2 regions of the Streptomyces sp. NPDC054841 genome follow, and region 2 is predicted to be linked to the other one. Evidence: riboswitches for the same ligand, from Rfam matches in the RefSeq annotation. Region 2 holds a riboswitch; the other holds the start of a gene.
The links. A riboswitch is a leader RNA that binds a small molecule or an ion and turns the genes downstream of it on or off. The one in region 2 is predicted to bind glycine.
Positions count from the first base shown of each region.

Region 1: another riboswitch for glycine. It lies ahead of gcvP (aminomethyl-transferring glycine dehydrogenase); the one in region 2 lies ahead of gcvT (glycine cleavage system aminomethyltransferase GcvT).

Region 1 is NZ_JBSGZO010000292.1:131-7,711, reverse strand. It holds gene ACWGI8_RS29960 (DUF5999 family protein) at 1-23, shown strand, start outside; gene gcvP (aminomethyl-transferring glycine dehydrogenase) at 157-3,042, opposite strand; glycine riboswitch at 3,221-3,318, opposite strand; partial or broken gene ACWGI8_RS29950 (PRC-barrel domain-containing protein) at 3,414-3,581, shown strand; gene ACWGI8_RS29945 (DNA polymerase IV) at 3,743-5,278, opposite strand; gene ACWGI8_RS29940 (MerR family transcriptional regulator) at 5,371-5,919, opposite strand; gene ACWGI8_RS29935 (bifunctional nuclease family protein) at 6,150-6,623, opposite strand; gene ftsR (transcriptional regulator FtsR) at 6,699-7,436, opposite strand; partial or broken gene ACWGI8_RS29925 (FHA domain-containing protein) at 7,452-7,581, opposite strand, start outside.
Region 2 is NZ_JBSGZO010000118.1:796-8,376, reverse strand. It holds gene ACWGI8_RS17880 (tRNA-dependent cyclodipeptide synthase) at 1-472, opposite strand, end outside; gene ACWGI8_RS17875 (GNAT family N-acetyltransferase) at 673-1,311, opposite strand; gene ACWGI8_RS17870 (EF-hand domain-containing protein) at 1,428-1,643, shown strand; gene ACWGI8_RS17865 (L-serine ammonia-lyase) at 1,809-3,176, opposite strand; gene glyA (serine hydroxymethyltransferase) at 3,343-4,602, opposite strand; gene gcvH (glycine cleavage system protein GcvH) at 4,626-5,000, opposite strand; gene gcvT (glycine cleavage system aminomethyltransferase GcvT) at 5,056-6,171, opposite strand; glycine riboswitch at 6,322-6,419, opposite strand; gene ACWGI8_RS17845 (AAA family ATPase) at 6,547-7,224, shown strand.

The DNA of each region.
Region 1 (7,581 bases), on a different contig from region 2:
TGCGAGTGGTCACGGCAGCCTAGGGCAGCACCCGGGGCGGACGAGCCGCGCCGGACACAGCACCACACCGGACACCACACCGGACAACTGCACCGGACAACGACGGGCCGGCTCGGAGGCGATCTCCGAACCGGCCCTGACGCATGTCCGGGCGCGTCAGCCGTCGTACTCGTCGAGCGGCGGGCAGGAGCAGACCAGGTTACGGTCGCCGAACGCCCCGTCGATCCGGCGCACCGGCGGCCAGTACTTCTCCGCGGCCTGGACGCCGGCCGGGAAGACCGCCTCCTGGCGGGTGTAGGCGTGCTCCCACTCCCCGCCGAGCGCGGCCGCGGTGTGCGGCGCGTTGCGCAGCGGGTTGTCCTCCGCGGGCCACTCGCCCGCGGCGACCTTCTCGATCTCCGCGCGGATCGCGATCATCGCGTCGCAGAACCGGTCGATCTCGGTGAGGTCCTCGCTCTCGGTGGGCTCGATCATGAGCGTGCCGGCCACCGGGAACGACATCGTCGGCGCGTGGAAGCCGTAGTCGATCAGTCGCTTGGCGATGTCGTCGACGCTGACTCCGGTCGCCTTCGACAGCGGCCGCAGATCCACGATGCACTCGTGTGCGACGAGCCCGGCCGGACCGGTGTAGAGCACGGGGTAGTGCGGCTCCAGGCGCTTGGCGATGTAGTTCGCCGCGAGCACGGCGACCTGGGTGGCGCGCTTGAGGCCCTCGCCGCCCATCAGCCGGACGTACGCCCAGGAGATCGGCAGGATGCCGGCGGAGCCCCACGGGGCGGCGGAGATCGGTCCGACGCCCGTCTCGGGACCGGCGGTCGGCTGGAGCGGGTGGTTCGGGAGGTACGGGGCGAGGTGCTCGCGGACGCCGACCGGGCCGACGCCGGGGCCACCGCCGCCGTGCGGGATGCAGAAGGTCTTGTGCAGGTTGAGGTGCGAGACGTCGCCGCCGAACTTGCCCGGCTTGGCAAGGCCCACCAGCGCGTTGAGGTTGGCGCCGTCGACGTACACCTGGCCACCGGCCTCATGGACCTGGGCGCAGATGTCGGCGACGTGCTCCTCGAACACCCCGTGCGTCGAAGGGTACGTGATCATGAGCACGGACAGCTCGTCACGGTACTGCTCGATCTTGGCGCGCAGGTCCGCCACGTCGATCTCGCCGTCGTCGGCGGTCTTGACCACCACGACCTTCATTCCGGCCATCACCGCGCTGGCCGCGTTGGTGCCGTGCGCGGAGGACGGGATGAGGCAGACGGTGCGCTGGTCGTCGCCGTTGGCACGGTGGTACGCGCGCACCGCCAGCAGGCCGGCGAGCTCGCCCTGCGAGCCGGCGTTCGGCTGGATGGAGACCTTGTCGTAGCCGGTGACCTCGGAGAGACGTTCCTCCAGCTCACGGATGAGGGTGAGATAGCCCTGGGCCTGCTCGACCGGGGCGAAGGGGTGGATCTGGCCGAACTCCGGCCAGGTGACCGGCTCCATCTCGGTGGTCGCGTTCAGCTTCATGGTGCAGGAGCCGAGCGGGATCATGCCGCGGTCGAGCGCGTAGTCACGGTCGGCGAGCTTGCGCAGGTAGCGCAGCATCGCGGTCTCGGAGCGGTGCGCGTGGAAGACCGGGTGGGTGAGGACGTCATCGGTCCGCAGCAGGGCGGCCGGGAGGGTGTCGTCGACCGTCGCGTCGAGCGCCTCGATGTCGCCCTCGACGCCGAAGGCGGACCAGACGGCGGTGAGCTGGGCGCGGCCCGTGGTCTCGTCACAGGCGAGGGAGACCTGGTCGGCGTCCACGAGGTGCAGGTTGACCCCGTTCTCACGGGCGGCGGCGACGATGTCGGCGGCCTTGCCCGGGACCCGGGCGGTCAGCGTGTCGAAGTACGCGCCGTGCACGATCTCGACACCGCCGGCGCGCAGCCCCTCGGCGAGGATCGCGGCGTAGCGGTGGGTGCGGCGGGATATCGCCTTCAGGCCCTCGGGGCCGTGGTAGACGGCGTACATTCCGGCCATGACCGCGAGCAGCACCTGCGCGGTGCAGATGTTGCTGGTGGCCTTCTCGCGGCGGATGTGCTGCTCACGCGTCTGCAGCGCCAGGCGGTAGGCCTTGTTGCCGTCGGCGTCGACGGAGACGCCGACGAGGCGACCGGGCAGGCTGCGGGCGTGCTTGGCCTGGACCGCCATGTAACCGGCGTGCGGGCCGCCGAAGCCCATGGGGACGCCGAAGCGCTGGGTGGTGCCGACGGCGATGTCCGCGCCCAGCTCGCCGGGCGAGGTGAGCAGGGTCAGCGCCAGCAGGTCGGCAGCCACGGTGACGATCGCGCCGAGCTCATGGGCCTGCTCGATGACCGGCTTGATGTCGCGGACGGCGCCGGAAGCACCCGGGTACTGGAGCAGCACGCCGAAGACGCCACGCTCGGCGATCTGGGCCGGGATGCCCTCGCTGAGGTCGGCGACGACGACCTCGACACCGGTCGGCTCGGCGCGGGTCTCGATCACGGCGACGGTCTGCGGCAGGGTGTCGGCGTCGATCAGGAAGACGCCGTCCTTGACCTTGCCGACGCGGCGGGACAGCGCCATGGCCTCGGCGGCCGCAGTGCCCTCGTCGAGCAGCGAGGCCCCGGAGGTCGGCAGACCGGTCAGGTCCGCGACCATCGTCTGGAAGTTGAGCAGCGCCTCCAGCCGGCCCTGCGAGATCTCCGGCTGGTACGGCGTGTACGCCGTGTACCAGGCCGGGTTCTCCATGACGTTCCGCAGGATGACCGGCGGGGTGAACGTGCCGTAGTAGCCGAGGCCGATCATCGGCGCGAGCACCTCGTTGCGGTCCGCGAGGGAGCGCAGCTCGGCCAGGACCTCGGCCTCGGTACGGGCGTCGGGCAGGCCTAGCGCCTCGGCGCTCTTGATCACGTCCGGCACGGCGGCGCCGGTCAGCTCGTCCAGCGAGCCGTAGCCGACCTGCGCGAGCATCTTCGCCTGGGCTTCGGCGTCGGGGCCGATGTGGCGCTGCTCGAAGGGGGTGCCTCGCTCCAGCTGGGAGAGCGGAATGCGGTTGGCGGTCATTGCGGAGGCCTCCTGGTCATTGCGACCTGCGAGGGGCACCACGGCGCGGGTGCCCGGACGGCCTCCCCCTCTGTCATCTCAACCTGAGAGCTTCACCGGACCGCCCCGAGGGCAGCCCGGCTTTCACCGTCGGTGAGAGCGGATGCCGTCAAACGCCCGCCCTGCTTTCCAGAGTGACCTCGTCCGTGCGGTACAGGGGCCTGAGAGATTCCGGGGAGGATTTGCTCCTTCGGCGTCTCCGGCACTTTCACCGGAGCACTCTCCCGCACGGGGTCAACAGCCGCCTGCCAGCCTACCAGCGAGGTCTTGGCCTCAACCCTCGAGTGGCCGACGCCTCAGTTGTGCACTTTCGTAGTGTTCAGTGAACCGTTGTGTTCAGTGAACCGTTGCGACCTGTAGGAGGGACCGTGCAGACCGATATCGATCCGCGCAGCCTGATCGGCCGCAAGGCGTTCGACCGCAACGGCGCCAAGATCGGGACCGTGGACGAGGTGTATCTCGACGACGCGACGGGGGTCCCGGAGTGGGCGGCGGTACGCACGGGCCTGTTCAGCCGGGACGCGTTCGTGCCCCTGGAGCCCAGCGAACTCGCGGGCGACGGTTTGCACATCCCCTTCGAGCGGGCGCTGATCAAGGACGCCCCCGACTTCGGTGTCGGCCGGCACCTCTCCCCCGAGCAGGAGCTGCAGCTGTACCACCACTACGGACTCGACCTTCCCGCTCCGCCGGAGAAGCCGGCAGCCTCCCCCACACCCTCGCCGCCGCCCGCCTCCGACGACACCACTACGGACCCCCCGGGCACCGGCCCCGCATCCGGCCCGGGTTCCATATCCGACCGGGACTTCGGCCGGCTGGCGGGCCACGACGACGACTGATCCGGCGGCTGCCGCACCAGCGGCAGCGGCTCCGACGGCTCCAGCGCCGGATCGTCCACCGAGAAGGTCCGCACCCGCCCCGGGACGACCGACCAGGGCTCCTCGAAGCGGACGGTGACCCGACCGAGCCCACTGCCCTGAACCCATCCCGCTCCGTACTCGGCGTGCCGCACATCATGGCCCGCGGCCCAGCGCCGCTCGGCCGGAGGCAGCTCCTCCTGCGGCGGCTCCTCGCCTCCAGGACGGTGCTCAGAAGCCCCGGTTCCCTCCTCGTCCGCGTGCTCGCCGGCTGCGGCCTGCGCGAACAGATCCTCCTGGGTGTAGTCGGCCAGGCCGCTGACTCCGACGCCCAGCAGCCGGACGCCGCCCGTGGTGTCCACCGCCTCCAGCAGCCGGGCCGCTGCTTCCCGCACCACCGCCGGGTCATCCGTCGGCCCCCGCAGCGTCTCCGACCGCGTCAGCGTCGAGAAGTCGAACCGCCGTACCTTCAGCACGATCGTGCGCCCCGAATGCCCGGAGCCGCGCAGTCGCTTCACACACCGGTCGGCAAGCCGCTCCACCTCGATCCTGATCCGCACCCGGTCATGCAGATCCACATCGAAGGTGTCCTCCACGGACACCGATTTGGCATCCCGCTCGGCGACCACGGGACGGTCGTCGAAGCCCATCGCCATCCGGTACAGCGCCGTCCCGTGCGCCCTCCCCAGCAGCCGTACGAGCTCGTCCTCACCCGCCTCCGCCAGCTCGGCGACCGTGGTCATGCCCGCCCGCCGCAGATGCTCCCCCGTCGCCGGCCCCACTCCGGGCAGCATCCGGACCGACATCGGCCCGAGCAGTTCCCGCTCGGTGCCCGGCTCGATGAGGACGAGTCCGTCCGGCTTGGCCTGCTCGGAGGCGATCTTCGCGAGCATCTTCGAACCCGCCAGCCCCACCGAGCCGGTCAGACCCGTGCCCCCGAGAATGTCCCTGCGCAGCCGCTCACCGGCTTCCCGCGCCGATCGCGAGTCATGGGCCGCCCCACCCGCCTCCAGGTCGACAAAGGCCTCATCCAGGCTCAGCGGCTCCACCAGCGGCGACAGACGGCCGAGCAGCTCCATCACCTGGTCGCTCACCGACCGGTAGAGCGAGAACCGCGGCACCAGATACGCGGCGTTCGGACACAGCCGCCGGGCCTGCGCCATCGGCATCGCCGAATGCACCCCGAACCGTCTCGCCTCGTACGACGCGGTGGCCACCACGCCACGCGGCCCCAGCCCGCCGACGATCACCGGTTTTCCGCGCAGACTGGGCTTCGCCGCCTGCTCGGCAGCGGCGAAGAACGCATCCATGTCCAGATGCAGAATGGTCGGCGCGGGTCTCACAGCTCTGATGCTGCCCTATGCCACTGACAATCGGCCGTACAGGCGTACGAGCCGCGCCATGAGCCTCTGCGGGGCGCCGGGCCCCGCACGGTTCAGCCCGCCCGCTCGCGGCGGCGTCTGGCCAGCTCGTCGCTCGGATCGTGGCCGATCAGCGTCTCACCGGTGTCGATGCGCTCGCCGTGCAGCTGCGACAGCGCCGCCTCGACGTCCCGCCACACCACGCCGACGGCGATCCCGAAGACGCCCTGGCCGCCCTGGAGCAGGTCCACGACCTCGTCGGGCGAGGAGCATTCGTACACGGTCGCGCCGTCGCTCATGAGCGTCATCCGCTCCAGATCCGCGAAGCCGCGGGCCCGCAGGTGCTGCACCGCGGCCCGGATGTTCTGCAGCGCGACGCCCGTGTCCAGGAAACGCTTCACGATCTTCAGGACGACGACGTCCCGGAAGCTGTAGAGCCGCTGGGTGCCCGATCCGTACGCCGGCCGCACGCTCGGCTCCACCAGGCCGGTCCGTGCCCAGTAGTCGAGCTGCCGGTAGGTGATCCCCGCCGCCGCGCACGCGGTCGGCCCCCGGTAGCCGATGGTCTCTGTCGTCGGGTCGGCCGTCGCACTGCCGTGAACCTGATACGCCCCGCCCTCCATCGGAGTGTGTCCGAGGGAACCTGCCGCCGTACCGTCGCCGCTGCTTCTCACGCCGACCTCCGTCCTTGACCTGCCATCTCGACGGTAGGCAGTCGCTCGGGGTGCGTCAACGATCGCCACACTCGGCACGCCGAGTGATAATCACCCTGAGAGTGGTTTTCCGTGCCCCGGTCCGGGGAACGGCTTTCCGAATGCGCCCGCGCAAGCCGGTGCGAGCCGACGGTGCAAGGTCACTGGCTGCTGGAGCCGAAGTCCTCGGGCGAGATCTGGTCGAGGAACTCGCGGAACTTCTCCACCTCGTCCTCCTGCTCGTCCGGGATCGCGATGCCCGCGTCGTCCAGTACCCCGTCACTGCCGTAGATGGGTGTACCGGTGCGCAGCGCGAGTGCTATGGCGTCGGACGGCCGGGCGCTCACCTCGACCCCGCTGGCGAAGACCAGCTCCGCGTAGAACACGCCCTCACGCAGGTCCGTGATCCGGACCTCGGTGAGTTCCTGCCCGACGGCCTCCAGCACGTCCTTGAAGAGGTCGTGGGTCAGCGGCCTGGCGGGGGCCATGCCCTGCTGCGCGAAGGCAATCGCGGTCGCCTCCCCGGGGCCGATCCAGATGGGGAGGTACCGGTCGCCTCCCACTTCACGCAGGAGCACGATCGGCTGGTTGGAGGGCATTTCCACCCGGACACCCACAACGTCGAGCTCGTTCACACAGCAACCCTAGGACGTGCCCGGCAGGTTTGGGTAGTCGGGCCGCCCCAAGATCAGGACAAGCTCAGTGCAACCTCAGTGCAGGCGGACACCCAGTGCCGTCTGCATCAGGGCCGTGTGGAGCCGCACGGACAGCGCCGCCAGCTCCTTCGTGGTCGCCTCGGCATGGGCCCTGGTCTGCGGATTGCGGTGCCGGCGCAGTGGGGCGACCACTTGTTCGACCAGACCGGCCTCGCGGTCCGCGGCAGCCTTCATGGCACGCAGGTGCCTGGGTTCCAGACCGAATCTCCCCAGATCCGCGATCAGTTTGGCGACCGTCACGGATTCGGCGTCGTAACCGCCGTCCGCCGCCGGAGTGATGAGTCCGTACGACTCCCACTCGTCGAGCTCCGCCTCGGTCACCTCCGCGGCGGCGAGCAGCTCGGCCCGGCCCACCCGCGCGGCCGTGGGGCGGTCCGGCTCCGGGTCCCCGGCCGGGGGCAGGTCCCGGCCCGCGCCCTGGGGTGTCAGCGGGACCTGCTCACCACGGCCCAGGGCATCGAGATGCTCCCGGATGACCTTCAGGGGAAGATAGTGATCCCGCTGCATGCGCAGCACCTGCGCCAGGCGCTCGACGTCCTCCGGGCTGAACTTTCGATAGCCGGAAGGGGTGCGCCGCGGCTCGACCAGTCCCTCGGCCTCCAGGAAACGGATCTTGGAGATCGTGACCTCGGGAAACTCGTCACGCAGCTGGTTCAGCACCGACCCGATGCTGACCAGCCTGTCACCACCGGCGGTGCCGTGACCGGCACCGCCCGTCGGAGTTCGCAGCATGGATTTCCCTGAGGGTCACACGCCCCGCTGGCTCGAGTAGAAGACCAGCCTGTACTTACCGATCTGAACCTCGTCACCGTTCGCGAGGACGACCGAGTCGATCGGCTCCCGGTTGACGTAGGTGCCGTTGAGACTGCCGACATCC
Region 2 (7,581 bases):
GGAATTCCTCATCGGTGCCGAGGAAGTGCCGCACGCGCCGGTGCAGCAGCTCGTAGACCTGATTGCCGGAGAACTCCGACAGGGCGTGCACGCCGATCCGGCGGCCCGGCGGTCCGGCCGCGGCATCCACTCCGCCGAGGATCCGCCGCCGTACGGCCTTGAGCTCCTTGGCCGCGCGCCGGGCGGCCTGCTCGTCGGTGTGCCCGAGTGCCGCGAACATCTCGGCGACATGGAGGTCGGCGTAGACGAAGTCCACTTCTGTGAAGTGGGACGTCGCCCAGCGCGTGAGTTCGGTGATACGCCGGGCGTTGAAATAGCTGTTTCCCGGGGAGACCCCGATGAGAACGTGATCGCCTTCGTCCCAGATGGCCCTGCAGTTTCTGGTGAAGGGCTCGACCGTGAAGGGGTCGATCGTGAAGGGGGAATCGGCGCCCGAGGCGCCAATCGTGTCAGCGTCAGCTGTGATCGTCACTGGTGAATTCACCCTTGCGCCGCTTGTCCCTGGGAGCCCTGCGCTCCTGGTGTGGCGACGACGCCATGAAGTTATCTCCCGGCGGCGGAGAGTGACGAATCATGGGGGCTGGATTGGCGGGAATTCGACGGTGCGGGGCGAAAAACCTTCGTTTCGAGCTACCGAAAGGTAATTGAAGCCTTTTCTATCGGCTTTGTCCGTCAGTGGGCCACCAGAAGGGCTTCGGAACCCACCGGCCGGTACCCGGCCTGCTGGAACGTCCGCACGCTGCGGGCGTTTCCCGGTGACTGCTGAGCCCATACATGCGCGCCGGGGACCAGATGGCGCGCCGCGACGGCCAGACGCACCCCGAGGCCCGCGCCACGCGCCTCCAGGTCCACCTCGATCGCGGCCTCCCAGCGCCCCGCGACTCCGCGGCCCAGCACCAGCACGCCGCCGTCCGCGGCCCAGACCCGCACGTCGTCGCGGAACTTCATGGCCCGCGCCACCCGCGGATGGGCCGGGTCCTCGATCGCCCGCAGTTCCAGCTCCGGCGGTCCGGGCCGCGTGTCGGCGACCGTCAGCAGGTCGATGGTGTTCATCGAACGGCCGGTTCTCGCCATCAGCGCGCTCAGGAAGCCGGGGTTCATCGTCGCCGCGAGCGCGTCGCCGGAGACGGTGGCCAGGGTGTCCCGTATCCACTGGGGGTCCTCGTCCGTGAAGACCACCGAGTGCGCGGTGAAGGCCAGCACCCCGGCGTCCCGCGGATTCGGCTGCGGCACCACCGTGGTCGTGCCGTCCGGCGGCGGGAACTGCCCGCGTGCCGCCGCTGCCAGGATCCGTGCCACCGCATCGCTCATGCCTCCATGGTCGCCGACCCGGGCCCCGGCCCCCGGAGCGCCCCCCAGGCCTGAATCGTGGCCCTTCGCCGATAACCTGACCTCCGTCAGTTATGCACCAAGAAGGGGTGGACCCAGTGGCGGACATCGAGACGGCGCGCAAGGCCTTCGAGCGGTACGACCTGAACGGCGACGGGCTGATCTCGGCCGCCGAGTACAAGAGCGTCATGGCGCAGCTGGGCGACTTCAACGTGACCGAGACGGTCGCCGAGGCCGTCATCAAGTCCAAGGACAGCGACGGCGACGGCCTGCTGACCTTCGACGAGTTCTGGGCGTCGCTCAACAAGGGCTGATGTCACCGGGCGCACCAGTGCGCACCAGTACGGCAGTGCGCATACGGCAGTACGCACCAGCACGGCCCCCGGCGAGTCCGTCGGGGGCCGTGGTCGCTCGTGCGTCAGGACGCGCAGCGGGTCACGCCGGCCACCCTGAAGGTGATCTTCTCGTCGGCCTTCCGCTCAGCACTCGATGATGTTCACCGCGAGGCCGCCGCGCGCGGTCTCCTTGTACTTCACCGACATGTCCGCACCGGTCTCCTTCATGGTCTTGATGACCTTGTCGAGGGAGACCTTGTGGCTGCCGTCGCCGCGCATCGCCATCCGCGCCGCCGTGACGGCCTTCACCGCCGCCATACCGTTGCGCTCGATGCACGGGATCTGGACGAGGCCGCCGACCGGGTCGCAGGTCAGGCCGAGATTGTGCTCCATGCCGATCTCCGCGGCGTTCTCCACCTGCTCGGGCGAGCCGCCCAGCACCTCGGCGAGCGCGCCCGCCGCCATCGAGCAGGCCGAGCCGACCTCGCCCTGGCAGCCGACCTCGGCGCCGGAGATCGAGGCGTTCTCCTTGAAGAGCATGCCGATCGCGCCGGCCGCGAGGAGGAAGCGGACGATGCCGTCCTCGTCGGCGCCGGGCACGAAGTTCATGTAGTAGTGCAGGACGGCAGGGATGATGCCCGCGGCGCCGTTCGTCGGCGCGGTGACGACGCGGCCGCCCGCCGCGTTCTCCTCGTTCACCGCCATCGCGTAGAGGGTGATCCACTCCATGGCGAGCGCCAGCGGGTCGCCCTCGGAGCGCAGCTTGCGCGCCGTCGTGGCGGCGCGGCGGCGGACCTTCAGACCGCCGGGCAGGATGCCTTCGCGGGACATGCCGCGCGAGACACAGGCCTGCATGACCCGCCAGATGTCCAGCAGCCCCTCGCGGATCTCCTCCTCGGTCCGCCAGGCCTTCTCGTTCTCCAGCATCAGCGCGGAGATCGACAGACCGGTCTCGCGGGAGAGCCGCAGCAGCTCGTCACCGGTGCGGAAGGGGTACCTCAGCACGGTGTCGTCGAGCTTGATCCGGTCCTCGCCGACCGCGTCCTCGTCGACGACGAAGCCGCCGCCCACCGAGTAGTAGGTCTTCTCCAGCAGCGTCGCGCCGTCGGCGTCGTACGCCCACAGGGTCATGCCGTTCGCGTGGTATGGGAGCGCCTTGCGGCGGTGCAGGACCAGGTCCTTGTCGAAGTCGAAGCCGATCTCGTGCACGCCGAGGACGCTGATCCGCTTGCTCGACTTGATCCGCTCGACCTGGTCGTCGGCGGTCTCGACGTCGACCGTACGCGGAGAGTTCCCCTCCAGGCCCAGCAGAACGGCCTTCGGGGTGCCGTGGCCATGGCCGGTCGCGCCGAGCGAGCCGTACAGCTCGGCGCGTACCGCGGTGGTGTGGGCCAGCACGCCCTCGTTCTTCAGGCGGCGGGCGAACAGGGCGGCAGCTCGCATCGGGCCCACCGTGTGGGAGCTGGAGGGGCCTATACCGATCGAGAACAGGTCGAAGACCGAGATGGCCACGGGGGTACTCCTAGGGGGTGGTAGACGTCGCTGTCTGCCAGGGTGGCGCAGAAGAACGAACGGGCGGTACGTGGTGCGGGGCACCGCATGCACCGGTGAGTGCGTGCGGTGCCCCGTTTGTTTTTGTCCTGTCTGTTGCGGCAGCCGTCAGCGGCTGCCGCGACTCCTACAGACCAGGGTAAAGCGGGTGCTTCGCGGCAAGGGCCGAGACCCGTGCCTTGAGGGCCGCACCGTCGTACGACGGCTTGAGCACCTCGGCGATGATGTCGGCGACCTCGCGGAAGTCCTCGGCATGGAAGCCGCGGGTCGCGAGCGCCGGCGTACCGATCCGCAGACCCGAGGTGACCATCGGCGGGCGAGGGTCGTTCGGGACGGCGTTCCGGTTGACCGTGATGCCGACCTCGTGGAGCCGGTCCTCGGCCTGCTGGCCGTCCAGCTCCGAGTGTCGCAGGTCGACGAGGACGAGGTGGACGTCCGTGCCGCCGGACAGGACCGAGACGCCGACCTGCTTGACGTCGTCCTGGACCAGACGCTCGGCGATGATCTTCGAGCCTTCGAGGGTGCGCTGCTGGCGCTCCTTGAACTCCTCCGAGGCGGCGACCTTGAAGGAGACCGCCTTGGCCGCGATCACGTGCTCCAGCGGACCACCCTGCTGACCGGGGAAGACCGCGGAGTTGATCTTCTTGGCCAGCTCGGCCGTGGAGAGGATCACGCCGCCGCGGGGGCCGCCCAGCGTCTTGTGGGTGGTCGTGGTCACGACATGGGCGTGCGGCACCGGGTTCGGGTGCAGACCGGCCGCGACCAGACCCGCGAAGTGGGCCATGTCGACCATCAGGTACGCGCCGACCTCGTCCGCGATCCGGCGGAACGCGGCGAAGTCCAGCTGGCGCGGGTACGCGGACCAGCCGGCCACGATCAGCTTCGGCTTGGACTCCTTGGCGAGCCGCTCGACCTCGGCCATGTCGACCTGGCCGGTGGCGTCGTCCACGTGGTACGCGACCACGTTGTAGAGCTTGCCGGAGAAGTTGATCTTCATGCCATGGGTCAGGTGCCCGCCGTGGGCGAGGTTCAGACCCATGATCGTGTCGCCCGGCTTCAGCAGCGCGAACATCGCGGCGGCGTTGGCCTGGGCGCCCGAGTGCGGCTGCACATTGGCGTGCTCGGCGCCGAACAGCTCCTTGATGCGGTCGATGGCGATCTGCTCGACGACATCGACGTGCTCGCAGCCGCCGTAGTAGCGGCGGCCCGGGTAACCCTCGGCGTACTTGTTGGTGAGGACGGAACCCTGGGCCTCCATGACCGCGACCGGAGCGAAGTTCTCCGAGGCGATCATTTCCAGGGTGGACTGCTGACGGTGGAGCTCGGCGTCGACGGCGGCGGCGACGTCCGGGTCGAGCTCATGGAGAGGGGTGTTGAGAAGCGACATCACGCGATCCCTAGGGTTTCTGGTCAGCTGGCGAAGTCGGTGTACTCGGCGGCGGAGAGCAGATCCTCCGGCTCCTCCGCGACGCGTACCTTGAACAGCCAGCCGCCCTCGAACGGGGCGGAGTTCACCAGCGACGGGTCGTCCACGACGTCCTGGTTGGCCTCGACGACCTCGCCGGTCACCGGGGAGTACAGGTCGCTGACCGACTTGGTCGACTCCAGCTCGCCGCAGGACTCGCCCGCGGTCACCGTGTCACCGACCTCCGGGAGCTGGACGTACACGACGTCGCCCAGGGCGTTCGCCGCGTGCTCCGTGATGCCGACCGTCGACACGCCGTCCTCGGCGGCCGACAGCCACTCGTGCTCCTTGCTGTAGCGCAGCTGCTGGGGGTTGCTCATGGCCTGAATTCTCCTGTACGCGGGGGAGTGCTGCTGATGGGGGCTGCTGGAGGGACTACTTCTGGCGCTTGTAGAAGGGGAGCGCCACGACCTCGTACGGCTCATGAGTACCGCGGATGTCGACTCCCACGCCCTCGGTGCCGGGCTCGGAGTGCGCCGCGTCCACATAGGCGATGGCGATCGGCTTGCCGAGGGTCGGGGACGGGGCTCCGGAGGTGACCTCGCCGATCACCTGGCCGCCGGAGACGACGGACATCCCGGCGCGCGGCACCCGGCGGCCCTCGGCGATCAGACCGACCAGCTTGCGCGGCGGGTTGGCGGCCGCACGCTCGGCGGCGGCCTCCAGGGCCGTACGGCCCACGAAGTCGCCCTCCTTCTCGAACTTCACGACCCGGCCCAGACCCGCGTCGAACGGGGTGAGCGAGGTGGTCAGCTCATGCCCGTACAGCGGCATGCCCGCCTCCAGGCGCAGCGTGTCGCGGCACGACAGGCCGCAGGGGATCAGGCCGGCGTCCCGGCCCGCGTCGGTCAGCGCCTGCCACAGCTTCTCGGCGTCGGCCGGGGCCACGAACAGCTCGAAGCCGTCCTCACCCGTGTAGCCGGTACGGGCGATCAGCGCCGGGACGCCGGCGACCGTGCCCGGCAGGCCCGCGTAGTACTTCAGCCCGTCCAGATCGGCGTCCGTGAGCGACTTCAGGATGCCGGGGGACTCGGGGCCCTGGACGGCGATCAGCGCGTACGCGTCGCGGTCGTCCCGTACGGCCGCGTCGAAGCCTCCGGCGCGCTCGGTCAGGGCGTCGAGGACGATCTGCGCGTTCGAGGCGTTGGCGACGACCATGTACTCCTGCTCGCCGAGCCGGTAGACGATCAGGTCGTCGAGGATTCCGCCGTTCTCCTGGCAGATCATGGTGTAGCGGGCGCGGCCCACGGCGACGCCGCCGATGTTGCCGACCAGCGCGTAGTCCAGCAGGGCGGCGGCCTGCGGCCCGGTGACGGTGATCTCACCCATGTGGGAGAGGTCGAAAAGACCGGCCTTGGTCCGTACGGCGTTGTGCTCGTCGCGCTCACTCGCGTACCGCAGCGGCATGTCCCAGCCGGCGAAATCGGTCATGGTCGCGCCCAGTGAGCGATGCAGGGCATCGAGGGCGGTGAGACGGGGGGCGTTGCTCATGGATGGGGCTCCCAGGGCATGACTGGCGAGGACGATCCTCCCCATCTGTCATCGAAACCTGAGAGGTTCATCACGACCACACGTGGGGGAGGTCGTGACTTGCACCTTGGGTGGAGCCACAGGAGCTGCGGCCCGCTTTTCAGATCTGCCTCATCGCGCGCGGTACGGGGCCTGAGAGATTCAAGGGAGGGACTTGCTCCTTCGGCGCCCGGCACACACAGTGGCCAGGACTCTCCCGCGCGGATTCAAGCGGCCGGTATGCAGTTGGCGGGCACATCATTGCACGGGTGCTCCGATCGGCAAATCACTTGTTGGTCATTACCTTTTCTTTAAGCTTCTTGGGCAGGGTCGAAGTGACCTGACAGGGGGAGAGCGATGACGGTGCAGCGGAGCGGTGCATATCTGACCCCGGCGGGAGTGCCCGCCCGGCCGGGCGTGCCCTCGCGCGGGCTGCTGGGCGCTGCCGCGCCCGCACCCGTCGTGCGCGACCTGCGGGACCGCGCGGGGCGCGGCCCACGAAGCCTGGTCTTCGGCCCGGGAGACGTGGTGGTGATCTCCGGGCTGCCGGGCAGCGGCAAGTCCACGCTGATACGGCGCGCGGCCGAGGCCGGCGGGATCGACTCACAGGACACCAGGGACCGCTGGGACCGGCGGATGCCCAGGCTGCTGCCGTACGCCGTGTACCGCCCCCTGGTCCGGGTCGCCCACTACGGCGGGCTCTGGCGTGCCCTGCGCTCCGGCGCGAGCGTGATCGTGCACGACTGCGGCACCCAGTCCTGGGTACGGCGCTGGCTGGCCCACGAGGCGCGCCGCCGTGGCCGTGCCCTCCATCTGGTCCTGCTCGACGTCACCCCGCACGTCGCCCGCGCGGGCCAGCGGGAGCGCGGCCGCGGAGTCTCCGGGTACGCCTTCGCCCGCCACCGCCGGGCGGTGGGCCGCCTGGTCCGCGACGCCCAGCGAGGCCGCCTGCCCGCGGGCTGCGCCTCGGCGGTCCTGCTGGACCGCGACGCGGCGCGAACGCTGCGCCGCATCGGCTTCGACGAGCCGGCCTGACCTCTGGGTCCGCCCCGGGACGCGCTGGGGGGCTGTGCTGGACCCCGCGCTGGGGCGTCGGCCTGGATCCGGCGCTGGGGCGCTGCCCGTGGATCCCGCGCTGGGGCGCTGCCCCGGATCCCGCGCTGGGGCGCTGCCCGTGGATCCCGCGCTGGGGCGCTGCCCCGGATCCCGTGCCGGGGCGCTGCCCCGGATCCGGCGCTGGTGCGCCGGTCTGGATCCCGCGCTGGGGCTCCGCCCGTGGACCCTGCGCTCGGGCGCTGCCCGTGGACCCCGTGCCGGGGCGCTGCCCCGGATCCGGCGCTGGGCTCCGCCCGTGGTCCCCCGGACTGAGGCTCCGCCCCTGGGCCCCGCGCC